Arthrobacter crystallopoietes: one gene and its partner. The protein of the gene in region 1 binds, or shares a complex with, the protein of each later gene. Links are inferred from orthologs where the notes say so. Each region holds a gene or a part of one and is shown on either strand. Other genes may lie near its edges.

Evidence for each region.
Region 2: the proteins of dnaG (region 1) and dnaB are in contact, whole or in part, in a crystal structure (PDB 2R6A), measured with the Geobacillus stearothermophilus proteins. The link is inferred for Arthrobacter crystallopoietes from one-to-one orthologs. Residues at the interface, in WP_049624496.1 of Geobacillus stearothermophilus: Lys456, Leu457, Leu458, Pro459, Ala460, Asn463, Ala464, Leu467, Leu535, Leu536, Ile537, Ala538, Gln544, Glu545, Asp548, Tyr549, His552; in WP_033016901.1 of Geobacillus stearothermophilus: Ser13, Glu15, Ala16, Gln18, Glu91, Leu92, Asp94, Ala95, Val96, Pro97, Thr98, Ala99, Ala100, Asn101, Tyr104, Tyr105, Ile108.

Annotation. Positions count from the first base shown.
Region 1 is NZ_CP072014.1:2,738,969-2,747,839, reverse strand. The notes cover bases 923-3,914. They hold dnaG (DNA primase), read right to left. Parts: upstream 3,446-3,914; coding sequence 1,400-3,445; downstream 923-1,399. Other genes in these bases: J5251_RS12595 (deoxyguanosinetriphosphate triphosphohydrolase), read right to left, coding at 3,607-3,914; J5251_RS12610 (GH1 family beta-glucosidase), read left to right, coding at 923-1,057. Outside these bases: more of J5251_RS12610, read left to right, coding at 1-922; more of J5251_RS12595, read right to left, coding at 3,915-4,911; tRNA dihydrouridine synthase DusB, read right to left, coding at 4,895-6,076; J5251_RS12585 (YibE/F family protein), read right to left, coding at 6,204-7,649; J5251_RS12580 (GNAT family N-acetyltransferase), read right to left, coding at 7,732-8,643; J5251_RS12575 (glycine--tRNA ligase), read right to left, coding at 8,720-8,871. UniProt on the Escherichia coli protein: RNA polymerase that catalyzes the synthesis of short RNA molecules used as primers for DNA polymerase during DNA replication.
Region 2 is NZ_CP072014.1:678,113-686,905, forward strand. Bases 1,783-4,696 are described here. They hold dnaB (replicative DNA helicase), read right to left. Parts: upstream 3,968-4,696; coding sequence 2,597-3,967; downstream 1,783-2,596. Other genes in these bases: J5251_RS03265 (metallophosphoesterase family protein), read right to left, coding at 1,783-1,997; J5251_RS03270 (TetR family transcriptional regulator), read right to left, coding at 1,997-2,473; J5251_RS03280 (hypothetical protein), read left to right, coding at 4,559-4,696. In the rest of the region: J5251_RS03255 (DUF3817 domain-containing protein), read left to right, coding at 63-524; J5251_RS03260 (2-hydroxy-3-oxopropionate reductase), read right to left, coding at 538-1,413; more of J5251_RS03265, read right to left, coding at 1,476-1,782; more of J5251_RS03280, read left to right, coding at 4,697-5,302; J5251_RS03285 (DUF1801 domain-containing protein), read left to right, coding at 5,343-5,780; J5251_RS03290 (hypothetical protein), read right to left, coding at 5,856-6,164; J5251_RS03295 (PhzF family phenazine biosynthesis protein), read right to left, coding at 6,229-7,068. UniProt on the Escherichia coli protein: The main replicative DNA helicase, it participates in initiation and elongation during chromosome replication. Travels ahead of the DNA replisome, separating dsDNA into templates for DNA synthesis.

The DNA of each region.
Region 1 (8,871 bases):
GGACCTGCCGCAGGCGCTAGAAGACGACGGCGGTTGGGCCAACCGGGATACGGCCTACCGTTTCGCCGAGTACGCGCTGGCCGTCCACGAGGTGCTCGGCGACCGTGTGGATGTGTGGACCACGCTGAACGAGCCGTGGTGCTCTGCGTTCCTCGGCTATGGGTCCGGCGTGCACGCACCGGGGCGCCAGTCCCGCCCGGATGCCCTCGCCGCCATGCACCATTTGCTGCTCGGACATGGCCTGGCCGTAACGGAGTTACGGCAGTTGGCCCCCAAGGCCAAGCTTGGTCTCACACTCAACTTCACGGTGGTCGATCCTGTCGACCCCAACGATCCAGCAGATCTTGATGCAGCGCGGCGCATCGACGGCCAGTTCAATCGTGCTTTCCTGGACCCGGTGTTCCACGGCGCCTATCCGGCAGACTTCCTCGCGGACGTCGCCAAATACGGACTTGGAGAGCGCATCTTTCCCGGTGACATGAACACAATCAGTGCGCCCATTGACACACTGGGAGTGAACTACTACCACGGTGAAGCTGTAACCGGCCATCCCCGGGCGGACGCCGGGAATGCACATGCCGCGCCTGTGGAACGTGAGCTTGCGCCACCCTATCCGGCAGCCGACCAGGTTTCCGTGGTGCCGCGGGGGCTGCCGACAACGGCGATGGGCTGGGAGGTGCAACCGGAGGGTCTGTACCGTCTGCTGACACGGTTGCAGGAGGACTACAGCGGTCCAGCAGGTACTGCGCTCTACATCACGGAAAACGGGGCAGCCTATGACGATGTAGTCGGCCCCGACGGTTCCGTGGAGGATCCGGAGCGGCTCGAATTCATTCGCGCGCATCTGTTCCAGTGCCACAAGGCGATCGGCGCGGGAGTAGACCTACGCGGCTACTTCGGCTGGTCACTCATGGATAACTTCGAGTGGGCCTGGGGATATCACAAGCGTTTCGGCCTCGTGCGGGTGGACTACACGACCTTCGAGCGGACGGTCAAGGCCAGCGGCTCCTGGTTTGCCAATGTGGCCGGCACCAACAGCGTGCGCGCGGGCATGTAGGGGAAACAGTCGGCCGATAGCCGCCGAACCGGCGGCCATTGGAAACGGGCAATAAAAATCCCCGTCCTGATGTCAGGACGGGGATTCTTTATGGTCGCTCCCCCGACTGGACTCGAACCAGTAACCCTTCGATTAACAGTCGAATGCTCTGCCAATTGAGCTACGGGGGAAAGCAGCAGATACAACCTTACAAGGCTTTTTCCCGGAAGTGAAATCCTGAACTTTTCCAGTTTCTGACGTAAAAAACGTCGGTTCAGAACACCATTTCCGGAAGCTTTGCGGCTCCATCAAGGCCTCAATGAGTGTACTTAAACCTGACCGGAAATGCCAAATCGGCGCCTGCTATTCCGAGCGCAGTGACCGGCGCTGCATTTCGAGCTCCATCAATTCCCGGTTCAGCTGCTGGAACAGCTCCGGATCCGCCGACGGGTCCATCCGCTGGAGCTGGCCCATCTTTTCGGCTTTAAGCTGGGTGATCTGCAGGTCGAACAGCCGGTTCAGAATGCCCTTGCAGTAGGACTTCAGCGCATCATCGTTGTGCGCAGGCAGGGGCGTGACCGCCAGCTCGGACACGAGCGAGCGAAGTTCCTCGGGAACTTCCTGCCTGACGCTTTCCACCCATTGCGACGGCGTAGCCCCGGCAAACCCGGCAGCCCGCACCGCATCATGCACCAGGGCGTGGGCGGGAGTGCGGAACCTCACTTCGGTAAAGCTCTGCCATTGTCCGGCGTCCAGCAGACCAGGCTGCTGGAGCGCGACTTCGAGGGCTTCCCGCTCCATGCGCGCCACCGGATCCCTGGGGTCGGGTCTGGTGAAGGCCGGAGCCGGCACAGGATTATCGGGACCTGCACCGTGCTGGCTGGATTCGTAGGGATCTGCCGGATACTGCCGGCCTTGCGGCTGACGCTGGGAAAACTCCCCGGAGCGTCCACGCTGGCCCGGATACCGGTCCTGGCCCGCTTTCCCCGGCTGGCCCGATCCACCCTGCTGGGTCTGCTGCGCCGCGCCCGGTCTTGTCTGGCCGTTGCCGCCGTCGGTGGGTTCCTGTTGCTGCTCCCGCAGGCGCTTGGCTGCGCCCGAGACAGCACGCAGCACCTCGTCCACCTCCATACCGAGCCAACCCGCCAGTTCACGGGAGTAAGCAGGCCGCATCGCGGAGTCGCGGATCTGGGCCACCACCGGTGCCGACGCCCGCAGCGCCTGAACGCGGCCTTCGACCGTGTTCAGGTCGAACTTCTTCAAGGTTGCCTTGATAGCGAATTCGAACAGCGGTCGCCGCGATCCGATCAGATCCCTGACCGCCGCGTCTCCCCTGTTAAGCCTCAGGTCGCAGGGATCGGCCCCATTGGGTTCCACCGCCACAAAGGTCTGGGCGATAAACCGTTGGTCCTCGTCGAAGGCCCGCAGGGCAGCTTTCTGGCCGGCGGCATCACCGTCGAAGGTGAAGATCACCTCACCGCCCGTGCCGTCATCGGAAAGCAGCCGCCGGGCGATCTTGATGTGGTCCGTGCCGAAGGCGGTACCGCAGGTGGCAACCGCGGTACCGATGCCCGCCAGGTGGCAGGCCATGACATCCGTGTACCCTTCCACGACGACAAGCTGACGGTTCCGGGCAATGTCCCGCTTGGCAAGGTCGATCCCGTACAACACCTGGGATTTCTTGTAGAGGGTGGTTTCCGGAGTGTTCAGGTACTTCGGTCCCTGGTCGTCCTCGAAGAGTTTGCGTGCACCGAAGCCGACGGTATCCCCCGCGATGTCCCGAATGGGCCAGATCAGGCGGCCGCGGAAACGATCATAGATGCCCCTGTTGCCCTCGGAAAACATGCCGGTCAGCTTCAGCTCCTCCTGGCTGAAGCCCCGGCCAGTGAGGTGTTTGAGCAGCGAGTCCCAGCCCTGCGGCGCGTACCCCACGCCGAAGTGGTCTGCGGCCGCCTGGTCGAAGCCGCGTCCGGACAGGAACTGCCGGGCGGTGGCAGCGCCCGGCGTCAGCAACTGCTCCCGGAAGAACTCCGCCGCGATCTTATGGGCATCCAGCAGCCGCTGCCGCTTGCCGACGTCTTCGCGGCGCGGCCCGGTTCCGCCGTCTTCGTAGCGGAGTGTGAAGTTGATCCGGTGGGCCAGTTTCTCCACGGTCTCACTGAACGTGCTGTGGTCCATCTTCTGGACGAAGGAAATCACGTCGCCACCCTCTCCGCAACCGAAGCAGTGGTAGCTGCCTACCTGCGGGCGGACATGGAACGAGGGTGAGCGCTCGTCGTGGAACGGGCAGAGGCCCTTGAACGAACCGATGCCAGCGGATTTAAGCGTGACGTATCCGTCAACAATTTCCTTGATATCTGTGCGCTGGCGGACCTCATCGATGTCTTCACGTTTTATCAGTCCGGCCATGCAACCAGTTTAGGCAATCGTTCCAAATCGTCCGGCGCCCGGCTGCCGCCTGTGCACGGCCACCACACCGCTCCCGGGTGTGCAGGGATGGTGTCCACCGGGCAGGGCGTGTTCACCCGGCGATGGGGTCATGCGCAGCTGTCCGGCCCTTTCGATGCGTATCAGAGCAGGGTCCGGTGCGAGCCCATCAGGCGTTCATGCAGGGCGATTGCCGATACATCGGTCAACGACGCAATCTGGTCGATGACCACGCGAAGCCGGGCGCCGTCGTCGTTAGCTGCATGCCAGTCGGCGGCGAAGGGCTGCTCAAGATGCTGCGCGCCGGTGGCGTGAAGTTCGTGCACCAGGTCCGTAAGGATTTCCTGCTGGCGCTCGTAGATGGGCTGGCGAAGGTCAGTGGTCATGACGAACGTGGTGGCCAGACCCTTCATGACGGCGATCTCCATGACTGTTTCCTGCGGAACGACCAGTTCCGCAGCATATCTGGTCAGCGAGTCCGGGCCGTAGATGGAGCGGGTGGCTTCCAGCGCGCTGGAGCAGAAGCGGCCGATCAGCTGGCTGGTCATGTCCTTCAGCGCGGCCATCGCCCTGCGGCTGCCGTCCGCTTCCGGTACCCACACGCCGGAGGCCTGCAGGCGCGAAAGTGCGGCGTCGACCTCCGCCGGGTCACTGTGCGGCAGGTACCACTGCTGGGTGTAGCCGATGACGCGGCTGCGGTGGTCCGGGTTTTCCATCCACTTCAGCTGCACGCGCCCAGCCACGATGGCGTCCTCGACGTCGTGCACGGAGTAGGAAATATCGTCGGCCAGATCCATGACCTGCGCCTCGATGCAGGAGCGCCGCTCGGGCGCACCCTGCCGCAGCCAGTTGAAGACCGGCAGGTCGTCCTCGTACGCGCCGAACTTGCTGGTGCGCTTGCCGTGGATGACCGGTGCGTCCGCCACCGACCACGGGTACTTGCAGGCCGCATCGAGGCTGGCGCGGGTCAGGTTCAGCCCCGCGGGGGAACCGTCTGCATGCAGCACCTTCGGCTCCAGCCGGGTCAGCAGGCGCAGCGTCTGGGCGTTGCCCTCGAACCCGCCGATGGCGTGGGCTGCGGCGTTGAGCGCGGTTTCCCCGTTGTGTCCGAAGGGCGGGTGCCCGAGGTCATGCGCCAGGCAGGCGGCATCCACCACGTCCGGGTCGCAGCCCAAGGTGCGGCCGAGCTCGCGGCCGACCTGCGCGACTTCCAGGCTGTGCGTCAGCCGGGTGCGGACAAAGTCATCCGTGTCCGGGGAGACCACCTGGGTTTTCGCCCCGAGCCGGCGCAGCGCCGAGGAATGCAGCACGCGGGCACGGTCGCGCTCGAAATGGGTACGGTAGGTGCTCTTGGCGGGCTCGGCGACCCAGCGTTCCTGGTCCGTTTCCGTATAGCCGGGCATCAGCGGCGCGGGAGTAATGACGGTGTTCTCAGCCACCGGAAACATCCAATTCGGCAGCAGAGATATCCGCCTGCTGAGCGTCGTTGAGCAGCCGCGATTCCAGCCACTTCTCCGGCAAGGCGGTGCGCTTGGGCGAGCCTGCCCGGCCGCGCGGCCCCTCGGCGTCGACACCCGGATAGGGCGCGCTCATGTCCAACGTGTCCAGCAGCTCGCGCAGCACCTCAAGCGTGGGAACGGTGGCCAGTTTGGCGCGCAATTCGCCGCCAACCATATAGCCTTTGAAATACCAGGCCATGTGCTTGCGGATGTCCCGCAGGGCCTTCCCCTCGTCGCCGAAGGTTTCGATCAGCAGCTGCGCGTGGCGGTAGACGCTTTCAGCAACCTCCTTCAGGCCGGGGCGGAAACGTCGGTCGCTGCCCTCGAATGCGGCCTGCAAATCGCCGAATAGCCATGGCCGGCCCTGGCAACCGCGCCCGACGACGATGCCGTCCACCCCGGTTTCGCGAACCATGCGGATGGCGTCCTCGGCGCTCCAGATATCGCCGTTGCCGAGCACCGGAATGTCAGGCAGCGCTTCGCGGAGGTTGGCAATGGCGGACCAGTCCGCCTTGCCCGAGTAGAACTGGGAGGCGGTCCGGCCATGGAGCGCGACAGCGGCAACCCCGGCGTCGCGCGCGATCCGGCCGGCATCCAGGTACGTCAGATGGTCGTCGTCGATCCCCTTGCGCATTTTGATGGTCAGCGGGATGTTGCCCTTGGACGCTTCCTTCACCGCAGTCTGCACAATCCCGGTGAACAGGTCCAGCTTCCAGGGCAGAGCCGAGCCGCCGCCCTTGCGGGTGACCTTAGGCACCGGGCAGCCGAAATTGAGGTCGATGTGGTCTGCGCGGTCCTCCTCGACCAGCAGGCGTACGGCGGCGCCGACGGTCTTGGGATCCACGCCATACAGCTGAACGGAGCGGACCTTCTCGTCCTCGTCGTGCGAAATAATGCGCATCGACTCCGGACTGCGCTCGACCAGCGCCCGGGAGGTCACCATTTCGGATACGTAAAGTCCGCCGCCGTACTCGCGGCAGAGCCGGCGGAATGCCTTGTTGGTGATCCCGGCCATGGGCGCCAGGATCACGGGAGCATCAACGGTCAGGGGCCCGAGCTTGAGCGGAGGCAGCTCCAAGCGGGTGTCCGACGTGGGTACAGCGGTAACAGTCACTTACCTATTCTCTCAAAACCACGCAAATCTGCCGAAACCACTGTGGATAGTGCCCCAGGCCGGCGGAAACGTGATGAAATGGGCGGCCCACTGGCAGGCAGAGGCCGCACTCTCCCCGGCGCTCTTCTCAGCCCTCTTCCGCGCGGCGCCGCCCGCGCCGGGTGGGCAGCTCGGGCTGAGTGGGCAGCTCAGGCTGAGTAGGCAGCCCGTGCTGAGGGTGCGGCCCAGGCCCAGGTGAGCTGTCGACGTCGTTGGTTAGATGGGCGCGCTCGGCCGCCTGTCCACGGTCTATGCCTGCGACCGCGAGGGCCTCTCCCCCGGCTACTCCCACGGTGACTTCCTCGGCACTGCGGATGCCGGTGGCCTTGACCACCAGCACGGCGATCAAGGTGGTCACCGGGATCGCCAGAACCAGCCCGATGGAACCGACCAGGGTGCGGACGATTTCCTCCGCAAGCTCGCCGCTGGTGAGCGTGTCGAACAGCGGACGCTCATAGAGAGAGACCAGGATCAGCACCGGGAGCGCGGCTCCGGCATAGGCAAACGCGATGGTGTAGACGGTGGAGGCAATGTGGTCGCGTCCCACGCGCATGGCACCGGTGAACAGCCGCTTCGCCGATGCCCCCGGCGCCAGCTCGTACATCTCCCAGACGGCGGAGGACTGCGTGATAGTCACATCGTTCAGCACGCCGAGCCCGGAGATGATCAGTCCGCACATGATGATGCCAGAGAGCGACAGCTGGCCGCCCATGTTGACCAGCTGATAAGTGTCCTCGTCCCCCACACCGGTCAGATAGGCAGCGTCCGTGGCCCAGGCCGACATCACCGCCGTAATGCCGAGCCCGAACAGCGTGCCCAGCAGCGCGGTGGAAGTCCGGGCGGAGAAACCATGCGCGAAATACAACACGCCCACCATGATCACAATCGAGCCGATCAGCCCCAGCAAGAGCGGCGGCTTGCCCTCCACCAGCCCGGGCAGGATGAACTGTGCCATCACGATGAACCCGCCGACCAGCCCGAGCATTGCCCGGAAGCCGCGCCAACGGGCCACTGAAACAACGACGACGGCATACAGCACGGCAAGCAGCACGATCGGAATGCTGCGGACAAAGTCCACGAAGATGAACGTACCCGGTTGATCCGGCATGATCTCGCTCAGGTTCAGGTAGCGGATCTTGTCCCCCGCTTCCACCCCGCGGGACTGGGCGATCTCCGGCGTCACTTCTACTTGCAGTGGCGATCCGCCCGCATCGGGCTGGGTGTAGGCGACCATGCATTCCTGGGCTTCTGCCCCCGCCTCAACGGCTGCAGCCGAGGACGGGCAGGTTTCGATCGCCACCCGCTGCACCGTTCCGACGTCGAAAGTCACGCCTGGGGCAGTGGCATACGGATCAGTGACGGCGACGCCGGTACGGTCACCTGACGGCCAAAGCGCGATCATGCCGATCAGCGTCAGAACGGTAATCGGCAGCAGGATGGCAGCGAGCAGGAGGTTGGCCTTGCGCCGGGCAGCCAGTGTTTCGGCACTCGGCGGCCCTTGATCCTCGGTTGCATGGGAGTGGGAGTGGCCCAAGGAAATCCTTCGCGCGTGAGGGTGGATACTGCTGGATAGCGCGGCGCTCCAGTGGTGGCGCGACCGCGCAGCGGGTGGAGGATCAGTCGCTGACGATGGACGTTACCGGGCCGAGTTGCTGTGCCGTGCCAGCGGCAAGCAGCGGTTCCAGCACTGCCACCACGGCCGTCATAGACTCATCCACTTCCAACTGCACCGGGTACTGGTGCACCAGCATCGCAAGCAGTTGGCGGACAGCCTGCTGGGCCGTCTCCGGTTCCAGCGCCGTGTCGTAGCCGAGCAGCACGTCTGCCGGAGCGTCCGTCCGCTCCTGCGTGTAGCTGACGGCGAATGCACTGATGGTTCCGCCCTTATCCCGGGGCGCGCTGCGCAGCACCACGGCACCGGAGGCACCGGTCGAGTCGCTGAGCAGCATCTGCTGGGCGCGCCCGAGCGTCATATCCGCCCGGTCCCAAACATGCACGGAGTTGTAGAAGTCCGTCACCGCCGTCGTCAATTCCACAGATCCCGTGGCTGCTTCTTCCAACTGCGGACCGTCTGCTTCAGTCAGGTCCGGAAGCGGCAACGCACCTGGCTGCACGACGATCACCCGCGAGGTCTGGATTGGCGTCAGCCCGGAGGCCTGCGCGAAGCCGGCACCGCTGCTCTCCGGCTCCACCTTCGCGCGCAACCGCGTAACGCCCGACGGCGATTGCTCGGCTTCCTTGCGCAACATGCCCAGAAGGGTGCTCGCCAAACCGGCACGGCGGTGGTCCCGCGCCACTTCGACGTAAGTCCACAACCGCTCCGGATGCAGGCTCGTTTCATAGACCACGCCGGCGGCGACGGCGATGCCTTGGTCCTCAGCAACTATGCAACGGGACCACGGCTGATCCGACGACGGACGCAGCACCCCGCGGAAGTGCTGAACCTGCGTGGTTTCCGGGTCGCCCCAGATTTCCAGCAGGGCCAGATCATCCCCGTCGCGCCATTCACGGTAGTTCAGCTCTGCCATGGTTACTCCTAGCGAAATTGCTTGAGGTAGGTGCCGGTTTCCCGGCACCTACCGGGTGAAGCTCGGTACGGGCCGGTTACGCGCCGATAAGCCGTGCAGCCAAGTAACCTTCGACCTTGTCCAGGCTCACCCGCTCCTGCGCCATCGAGTCGCGTTCACGGATGGTCACCGCATGGTCGTCAAGCGTGTCGAAATCAACCGTGATGCAGAACGGCGTACCGATTTCGT
Region 2 (8,793 bases), 2.1 Mb from region 1 along the record:
GCGCCGGCACGCGTCGGGGCGGTATTTTGGAAGGGATCCATTTTCCCCAGTAGAGGACCCTTATGTCTCCGCGCGCCCTGTTCCGCTCTGTCGCCTTCGCCGAGGCGGTGACGTGGACGCTGCTGCTGATCGGCCTGTTCCTCAAGTACGTCACCGAAACCACTGAGGTAGGCGTCCGCATCGGCGGGGGCATCCACGGGTTCGTGTTCCTTTGCTACGCGGCGGTCACGTGCTTCATGTGGGTCAACCAGAAGTGGCCGGCCAAAACCGGCCTCCTCGCACTGGTTTCCGCCGTCATTCCCTATGCCACCATCCCGATGGAAAAGTCGCTGGACAAGAGGGGCCTGCTCAACGGTGGCTGGCGCCTGGCCGTTGGCGGCGAGGAGCCGCGCGGCTTGCTTGAGAAGCTCCAGGCGTGGGTGCTGCGCAAGCCCATCACGGCCATCGTCGTCGCACTCATTGCTGTGGCCGCGGTCTTCAGTTTCCTGCTGTTCCTCGGCCCGCCCGACACCTGGTTCGCGTAAGGTCCGTCCGCGGCTACCGGCCGGAGAGTTGTTCGACCAGCTTCAGCAGCGCAGTGTTGTCCAGTTTTCCGTCGCCCTGTGCCACCAGCGCCGCCATGAGCTGAGCCGCCGCCGTGCCCAAGGGGATAGTGACTCCCGCGTCCCGTGCGGCCGCGGTGAGAATGCGCAAGTCCTTGTTGTGCAGCTCCGCGCGGAAGCCGGGCTGAAAATTCCGTTCCACCATGCTGGGTGCGCGCCGCTCCAGCACCGCGCTGCCGGCGAGACCGCCGGAGAGGGCGTTGATGGCGATAGTCGGATCCACCGAGTTGGCCTCCAGGAAAACGATGGCCTCGGCCACGGCTTGGATGTTGACAGCACAGATCAGTTGATTGGCGGCCTTGACCGTCTGCCCTGCCCCGGCCGGACCGACATGGACGATCGTCTTGCCCATGGCCTCGAAGACGGGCCGGGCCGTTTCCACGTCGGAGGCTTCCCCACCGACCATGATGGACAGCGTGGCTTCGATGGCGCCGCGTTCGCCCCCGCTGATCGGCGCGTCGAGCACGCCGAAGCCCGCCGACTGTCCTGCCTCGGCGAGCTTGCGTGCCGTGGCCGGCTGGATGGTGCTCATGTCAATGAAAAGGGCACCTTCGCGGGCGTGGGCAAAAACGCCGTCGTCGCCCAGGGCCATCGCCTCGACGTCGGGCGAATCCGGCAGGCAGGTAATGATGACGTCGCGGTCCCGAACGGCTTCAGCCACGGTGGCAGCACCGGTGCCACCGGCTTCGACGAAGCGCTCCACCTTGGCCTGTGAGCGGTTGTACCCGGCCACATCGAACCCTGCCTTGACCAAATTTGCCGCCATCGGGCCGCCCATAATGCCCAAGCCGATGAAACCAATCTTCGTCATGAAAAACCTGCCTTCGTCGTGGAAATCGGACGCCACACACCTGCCGGCCACTGTAGTGGCCATCACTCGGGTCCCGGTAATCGATTGCGGACGGTGACCAGGTCGACGTCGAGCACTTGGCCCGCGTCCACCAGGACTGTCATGTAGGTGCAGACCGGCTGGCGCCGCCGGTCTGTCGGCGAGCCTGGATTGAGCAGCCGCAGACCGCCGGGCGACGTCGTGTCCCACGGAATGTGGCTGTGTCCGAAGACCAGCACATCTGTCTCGGGGAAGTTCGCATCGGCACGCTTTTCGCGCCCGACGGCGGCTCCGGTCTCGTGGATCATGGCGAAGCGGACGCCCTCGATTGCTACTCTGGCGACTTCCGGCAGCCGCGTCCGCAGCTCTTCGCCGTCGTTGTTCCCAAAGACTGCCACCAGCTGTCTGCTCCGCTGTTCAAATTCGTCCAGCAGCTCCGGGACCACCCAATCGCCAGCGTGGAAGACCACGTCGGCCTGCTCAACGGCGTCCCAGACCTCGGCGGGCAGCTGCCGCGCGCGCTTGGGAACATGGGTGTCCGCGACGAGCAGCAGCCTTCTGGCCACTAGACGCCCTGCGCCTTCCGCTCTGGTGCCGTTTCGGCAAGAAGTGTTTCCAACCGGTTGTCCGTGAGGTAGGTCATGCCTTCCAGGATGCCCGTCAGCTTGCGGCGCTCTGCGGCGGTGAAGCGGGTTTCATCCAGGATGTCACTGACCCACAGGCCGTCCATGGCGAGGCGGACGATGATACCGATGATGCCCGCGGGGTCCCGCGGGTCGAGGTCGCGGCTGTCCAGCCTGCGGTTCAAGTAGATCAGCGCCTCGGCCAGATTCGGCCGGGCCACGGCGGTGGCGAGCAGTGCTGCCTGGTTCCGGTCTGCGTTTGACCTGGCGTCTGCGAAAGCCCGGATGTAGGCCCGTTCTTCTGCACCTGCTGGGACGGGATCCCGTTCGGCCAGTCTGCCCAGCTGGTGGACCAGCTCGGTAATAATCTCTTCGACGTCCTGTTCGATTTCCTCGATGGGCGCCCCGGGCCTGAACATATCTCCTCCAGCTACTTGTCTGCGGGTTCTCCGCTTGCCTTCAAGTCTAGCCACGACACACTGCAACCCACTGCAACCCACCCATCGGCATGCGCCCGCTGTGGTGGAGGCGCTTGGTACTACTTAGCCGTGCTCGACGGCCATGTTCGAGAAGCGTGAATAGTGGCCTTGGAAGCCGACCACGATGGTCTTCGTCGGGCCGTTACGGTGCTTGGCCACAATCACGTCGGCTTCACCTGCGCGAGGTGACTCTTTGTCATAGATGTCCTCGCGGTGCAGGAGGATGACCATATCCGCATCCTGCTCGATCGAGCCCGATTCACGAAGGTCGGAGACCATGGGCTTCTTGTCCGTACGCTGTTCGGAACCACGGTTCAACTGCGAGAGCGCAATCACGGGAACCTCGAGTTCCTTAGCCAGCAGCTTGAGCGCACGCGAGAACTCGGAAACTTCCTGCTGGCGCGATTCCACGCGCTTGCCGGAGGACATCAGCTGCAGATAGTCCAGGACCACCAGTTTGAGGTCATGGCGCTGCTTAAGACGACGGCACTTGGCCCGGATTTCCATCAGCGACATGTTGGGGCTGTCGTCGATGAACAGCGGAGCATCGTTCATGCGGCCCATAGTGGTGGCGATCTTGCCCCACTGCTCGTCCTTGATGGTTCCCTTGCGCAGGTCCTGCAGGCCGATGGTTGCCTCGGCGGAGAGCAGACGCATGGCGATCTCGTTCCGACCCATTTCCAGGGAGAAGAAGACCGTCGTCATGTTGTTTTTGATGGCTGCGGACCGGGCAAAATCCAATGCGAACGTCGATTTGCCCACAGCCGGCCTGGCCGCGATAACGATCATCTGTCCGCCGTGCAGGCCCTGGGTCAGTTCGTCGAGTTCGTAGAAGCCGGTGGGAACACCCGTCATGCCTTCGCCGCGATGGCCGGCGGACTCGATCTCGTCGACCGTGCCTTCAATAATGTCCTTCAGCGCGACATAGTCTTCAGCCGTGCGGCGCTCGGCCACTGTGTAGATCTCGGCCTGCGCCTGGTTGACGATATCGTCGACTTCGCCATCCTGCGAGTATCCGAGCTGGACAATCTTGGTTCCGGCATCCACCAGCCGGCGGAGCACAGCACGTTCACGCACGATCTCCGCGTAGAAGCCGGCGTTGGCAGCAGTGGGGACGGACTGGATGAGGGTGTGCAGGTATGCGGGTCCGCCGATGCGCGAGATTTCGCCGCGCTTGGTCAGCAGGTCGGAGACGGTGACGGCGTCCGCAGGTTCGCCGCGGCCATAGAGGTCGATGATGGCCTCATAGATCGCTTCATGCGAGGGTCGGTAGAAGTCGACGCCGCGCAGCACCTCGACGCAGTCGGCGATGGCGTCCTTGGACAGCATCATGCCGCCGAGTACTGACTGTTCGGCTACCAGATCCTGAGGCGGGGTACGTGCGAAATCCGGTTCCCGGCCAGCCTGGGCGGAGTCGGCATGTACTAAAGTCACCGCTGCCTGCTTTCTCTACTAAAACGACAAACCGGGCAATCGCATCCCGCCTCGCCCGTTGAAACGGGTATATCAGCCGCCTCCGACGCTTTCCGCTGCTCCCGGTTGAGGGCACGAAAAACTAGAGACCGGATCGCGGTCTGTTGAGGGATACTCCGCAACGTTAGCCCTCTATCCACACAGAACCAAGCGAGTTATCCACCGGCTCTGTGGATTAATTGTGGATTAGGCGGCGTGTCTTGTGCACAGCCTGTGTGTACAACTGTGGATAACAAAGTTAACTTGCGAGTAACATGGCTCTGACCTGCGGAAACTTTTATTCCCCTCTGTGGATTAAAAGATTTTCTGTGGACCATTCATCCACACCGCTCGTGTTGACAGATGCCTCACATAGCCCTACAAGCTGCTTATTCACGTCGTTATCCACAACGTTTTCCACGCGCGGACCGCAACGGTGTGCCCACCCTGCGCCACTGACGTGCGTCGTTACCCATCCGGCCTGAAAACGGAAAATCCCGCCCCACTTTTAGTTGGCGGCAGTCTCGGGCGGAAGGCTGCTGCCCCTCTGGTTGTGCCCGTAGGATTGATCACATGGAGCTTTTCCTGATCCCTCTGCTGATTCTGGTTGTCGTCGTTGTGCTCGGCCTGCTCCTGTTGAAAACGGCCAAACGCAGAGCCGCACCCACCAACGACGGCGGCGCAACCGGCCGCCGGCCCAACCTGACTGCGGCGCCTGCTACCTCCAAGGAGCATTCCGAGCAGGCCAGCAGCCGGCTGAACCAGCAGCAGCACACGGCTGTCTACTCCGCTATCGCAAGGGGTGATGCGCTGCGGGCGATCAAGGACTACCGGGCTGCGACCGGAGCCGGACTGCGCGAAGCCGCTGCCGCCGTCGCAAATATGTCCGCACACCCCCAGCCCTACACTCCCCCGCCAGGGCCCAAGCCGAAGGATGGTCCCGACACCGCCCAGCCGGAGTCGGTCGGCCCTACCGAGAGGAGCACCGCTTCAAAACCGGATACTCCTCCTGAACCGCTCGCCACTCCGGAGTCAAGCGCCGCTGCCGACGCCTCGGCTGCCCGCGCAAGCGTCACTCCGGCCACGGGCTACCGTTACCGGGCCATCGTCTCCAAGGGCGATGAGATCAGGGAAATCGCGAGTACCCGGCTCAATGACGAGGTCTTTGCCAGGATCAGGGCGAGGGCGCTCGACGGCGACAAGGAAGCCGCGGTCCAACTGCTGATGGAACACTCGGACGCGTCCCAGCAGGAAGCATCCGGTTTTGTGGAACTCATCCACGACGAGCCCCCGGCCGGAGCCCCGGAAGGCCCCTGAGCCCTTCTCGCGGAAGTCACCCATCTGACAGACTGCCCCCATGGCTGAAAACAAGACTGCGCCCACCACTGAATCCGCCGACGACTTTGTGAATGCTGTGGAGCATCCCGTCCGGCGGGCGGACGCACAGGTGTTGCTGGACCTCTTCGAGGATCTGACGGGCCAGCCGCCAGTCATGTGGGGGCCGTCCATCATTGGCTTCGGCAGTTACCACTACCAATACGCCAGCGGTCGCGAAGGTGATGCTGCCGCCGTCGGTTTCTCCCCGCGCAAGGGCACCCTGGCGCTCTACGGACTGACCTATGCGCCCGGGTCAGCGCCGCTGCTGGAGGGGCTGGGCAAGCACAAGACCGGGGCGGCCTGCCTCTATGTCAACAAGTTGGCAGACGTGGACCTCGCGGTCCTCAGGGCGCTGATCAGCCTCGGCTACAAACACATGACGACTGCGGTCCACGAGTCGCTGCAGAGCCGGTACTAGCCGGAGCGCAGTCAGAGGCTAATGGCGCAGGCACTGGATAAGGAGCGGCGCGAGGCCTAAGCGGCGGCACAGGGGCTAACCGGCGAGCAGCCATACCCACAGCCACACCGGCGGCACGGCGCAGACAATCCCGAGGATCAGGCCGATTGCGGCCAGCCGGCGGGCATGGGTTCGCCGGGCGAGTGCGGAAACCGCCAAGGCCACGCCGCCCAGCGCGAACATGAGCACAGGCAATGCCACGAGCGGAGCCAGGATCAGTCCGGCTCCGCCGGTCGCGGCGGCGTAGATCAGGACCAGGACCAGCAGGAGCGCGGCGAGTCCCGACGAGACGAGCGCCCAGAGCGCGGTGCGGGAACGGTTCCGGGAAGTTTGCGCAGTAGCCACCCGTCTATTGTCCGGTGCAGGACCGCGGCAGGGCTAATCCGGCCCGGTGCAGCGCGTCTGGCCCTTACAGCTCCACCGTGCCGCGGATGACGGTCTGGACGTCGCCACCGACCCAAACGTCGCCCTCTTCGGCCCGGATGTACAGCCGCGCATCCCGGCCCAGCCTCGACCCCTGCCGAACGGTGTAGTTGGCCGGAGCGGCGCCCTCGCCGATGAGCCACTGTCCCAAGGCGGCGTTCAGGCTCCCCGTTGCCGGGTCTTCGGCAGGAACCGCTTCGAAGCCCATCAGCCCGCGTACCTCGAAACCGACCTCGCTGCCCGCCGGATAGGCCCCGATAAGCCCGACGCCGAAGGGCGAGAGAGCGGCATAGTCCGGCTCCACCTCGAGCACTGTGCGGGCATCGGTGAGCTGGAGTGCCTGCCAGCGGGGGCCGTTGTCCGCCCACTGATGACGAACGACGGCGGAGCGCTCCAGCCCCAGCGCGGCACAGATCCGGTCAACATTTTCCTCCGGCAGCTCACCCGTACGCACCCTTGGCGGAGCAGCGAAAGCCAGCCTGCCGCCGTCGTTCTTGAGGTTGATCAGACCGGCTTCGCATTCCTGGACGAGGCCTTCATCGCTGCGTGGACTACCGCCGTCCTGCAGCCAGACGGCGGCGCTGCCCAGAGTCGGGTGCCCGGCGAAGGGCAGCTCTTCGCTTGGCGTGAAGATCCGCACCCGGTAGTCTGCCCCGGGCTGCGTCGGCGGCAGCAGGAAAGTGGTTTCGGAGAGATTGGTCCAGTTCGCGAAGCGCTGCATTTGCTCGGCGGAGAGGTCCTCCGCGCCGGCGACCACCGCCAGCGGATTGCCGGTTCCGGGACCAGTGGTAAAAACATCAATCTGGGAAAACGCGTGGGTACTCACGTCCGTAGCCTACTCGGTGCGGCGGACCGATGGCCCTGCGCAGATCGACTTCGGACCGCTCAGCGTTCCGGGTGGAGGGTCTTGCTCCACAAGACGGTGCCCCGGGCATTGCGCAGGCTCACCGTGAAGGCGTCGTCGCCGTCGAGCTCCACGTGGCCGAAGAACTGGGCCTCTCCGGACCGCGGCGACTGGTTGGTGTAGCCGGCCTGCGAAAACACCACCTCCGGCCCGAAGGTCATGTCCATCTCGTTCGGCCCGAAACTGCCAGCGTTGATGGGTCCCGCGACAAACTCCCAGAACGGGTCGAAATCCTTGAACGCTGCCCGTTCCGGCGCGTAGCGGTGCGCCGCGCAGTAGTGGACATCGGCGGTCACCCATACGACGTTCTTGATGCGGTTGTCCTTGAAGGCTTTAAGCAGCCTGGCCAGTTCCAGTTCGCGGCCGAGCGGGGCGCCGTCGTTGTTGTTGGCAATGCTCTCCTGTGCCTTGCCGTCCGGAACGATGATGCCCAGCGGCAGGTCGGCCGAGATGACCTTCCACGTAGCCTTGGACTTTTTCACCTCGTGGATCAGCCACTGCAGCTGCTCCTCGCCGAGGATGCTGGTGGCCTTTTGCTCCAGCCCGGCGGTGTTTTCGCCCTTGTAGGTGCGCATGTCCAGCGCGAAAACGTCCAGTTGCGGCCCGCGTTCGATCTTTCGGTAGATCCGCGCCGGCTCGAAGCCTGTGGTGCCCTTCCTCGTGGCGCGGCTGTCGGTAATCGGCATGTACTCCTGCCAGGCCTGGCGGCCGCGGACGGCAAGCGTATCGATGTCGCGGACGGTGTAACGCGGGTCGTCGATGACCTCGCCGTGCCACCAGTTGTTGTGCGTCTCGTGGTCATCCCACTGGGCGATTACAGGCACCTCCGCGTACATGGCGCGAAGATTTGAGTCCATCATGTTGTAGCGGTGGCGGCCACGATATTCGTTCAGGGTTTCGGCGACCTTGGAGACCTCTTCGGTGACCAGGTTCTTCCAGATCCGGCCGTCCGGCTCCACGACTTCCGTTGAGATGGGCCCGTCGGCGTAAATCGTATCGCCGCAGTGGATAAACAAGTCAGGGCGGGTCTCGTGCATGGCCCGGTAGCCGAGCATGCCGCCGATCTCTTCGTTGATGCCGGTGATTATCTGTATGGCCGGCTGTGTCTCCGGTCCAAACGAAGCTCTGGCCTCGTTGGGGCTGGGGGCCCCGGCCCAACGCACCCGGCCCGTCCGGCGTCGTGAAGGAACCATGGACAACCTCGCCCGGCACACCGCGTTCATCCTCGAAGCGCAGCGACAACTGGAACCGGCTGCCGGAGGGCAGGTTGCGCGCGTCGATCTTCGCGGTGAAGTCCGACTCCTCGGTGGCCCAGCCGCTGCGCAGCACGCGCTCGAAGGCACCCTTGCCACGCAGGACGCGGCCGTCATCGTCGGTTGTGCGCAGAGCGGCGATCAGCCGGCCGGGGCCGGAGGCGCGGGACCAAAGGACCGCGGACCTGCTGGTGACATCGCCGGTGGCAATACCGCTGGGCAGCGTCAGCCGCTTGCGGACCAGCGGAACGCCACCGGCCGAAGGACGGGAAACGGCCGACGCCGGCGCGGCACCGGCGTCGGCGACGGTTCCGGCTGCGGCGACGGTGCCGGCTGCGGCGAAGGCACCAAGGACAAGGGAACGGCGGGAAATTTCAGGCATGGCCCTACTGTG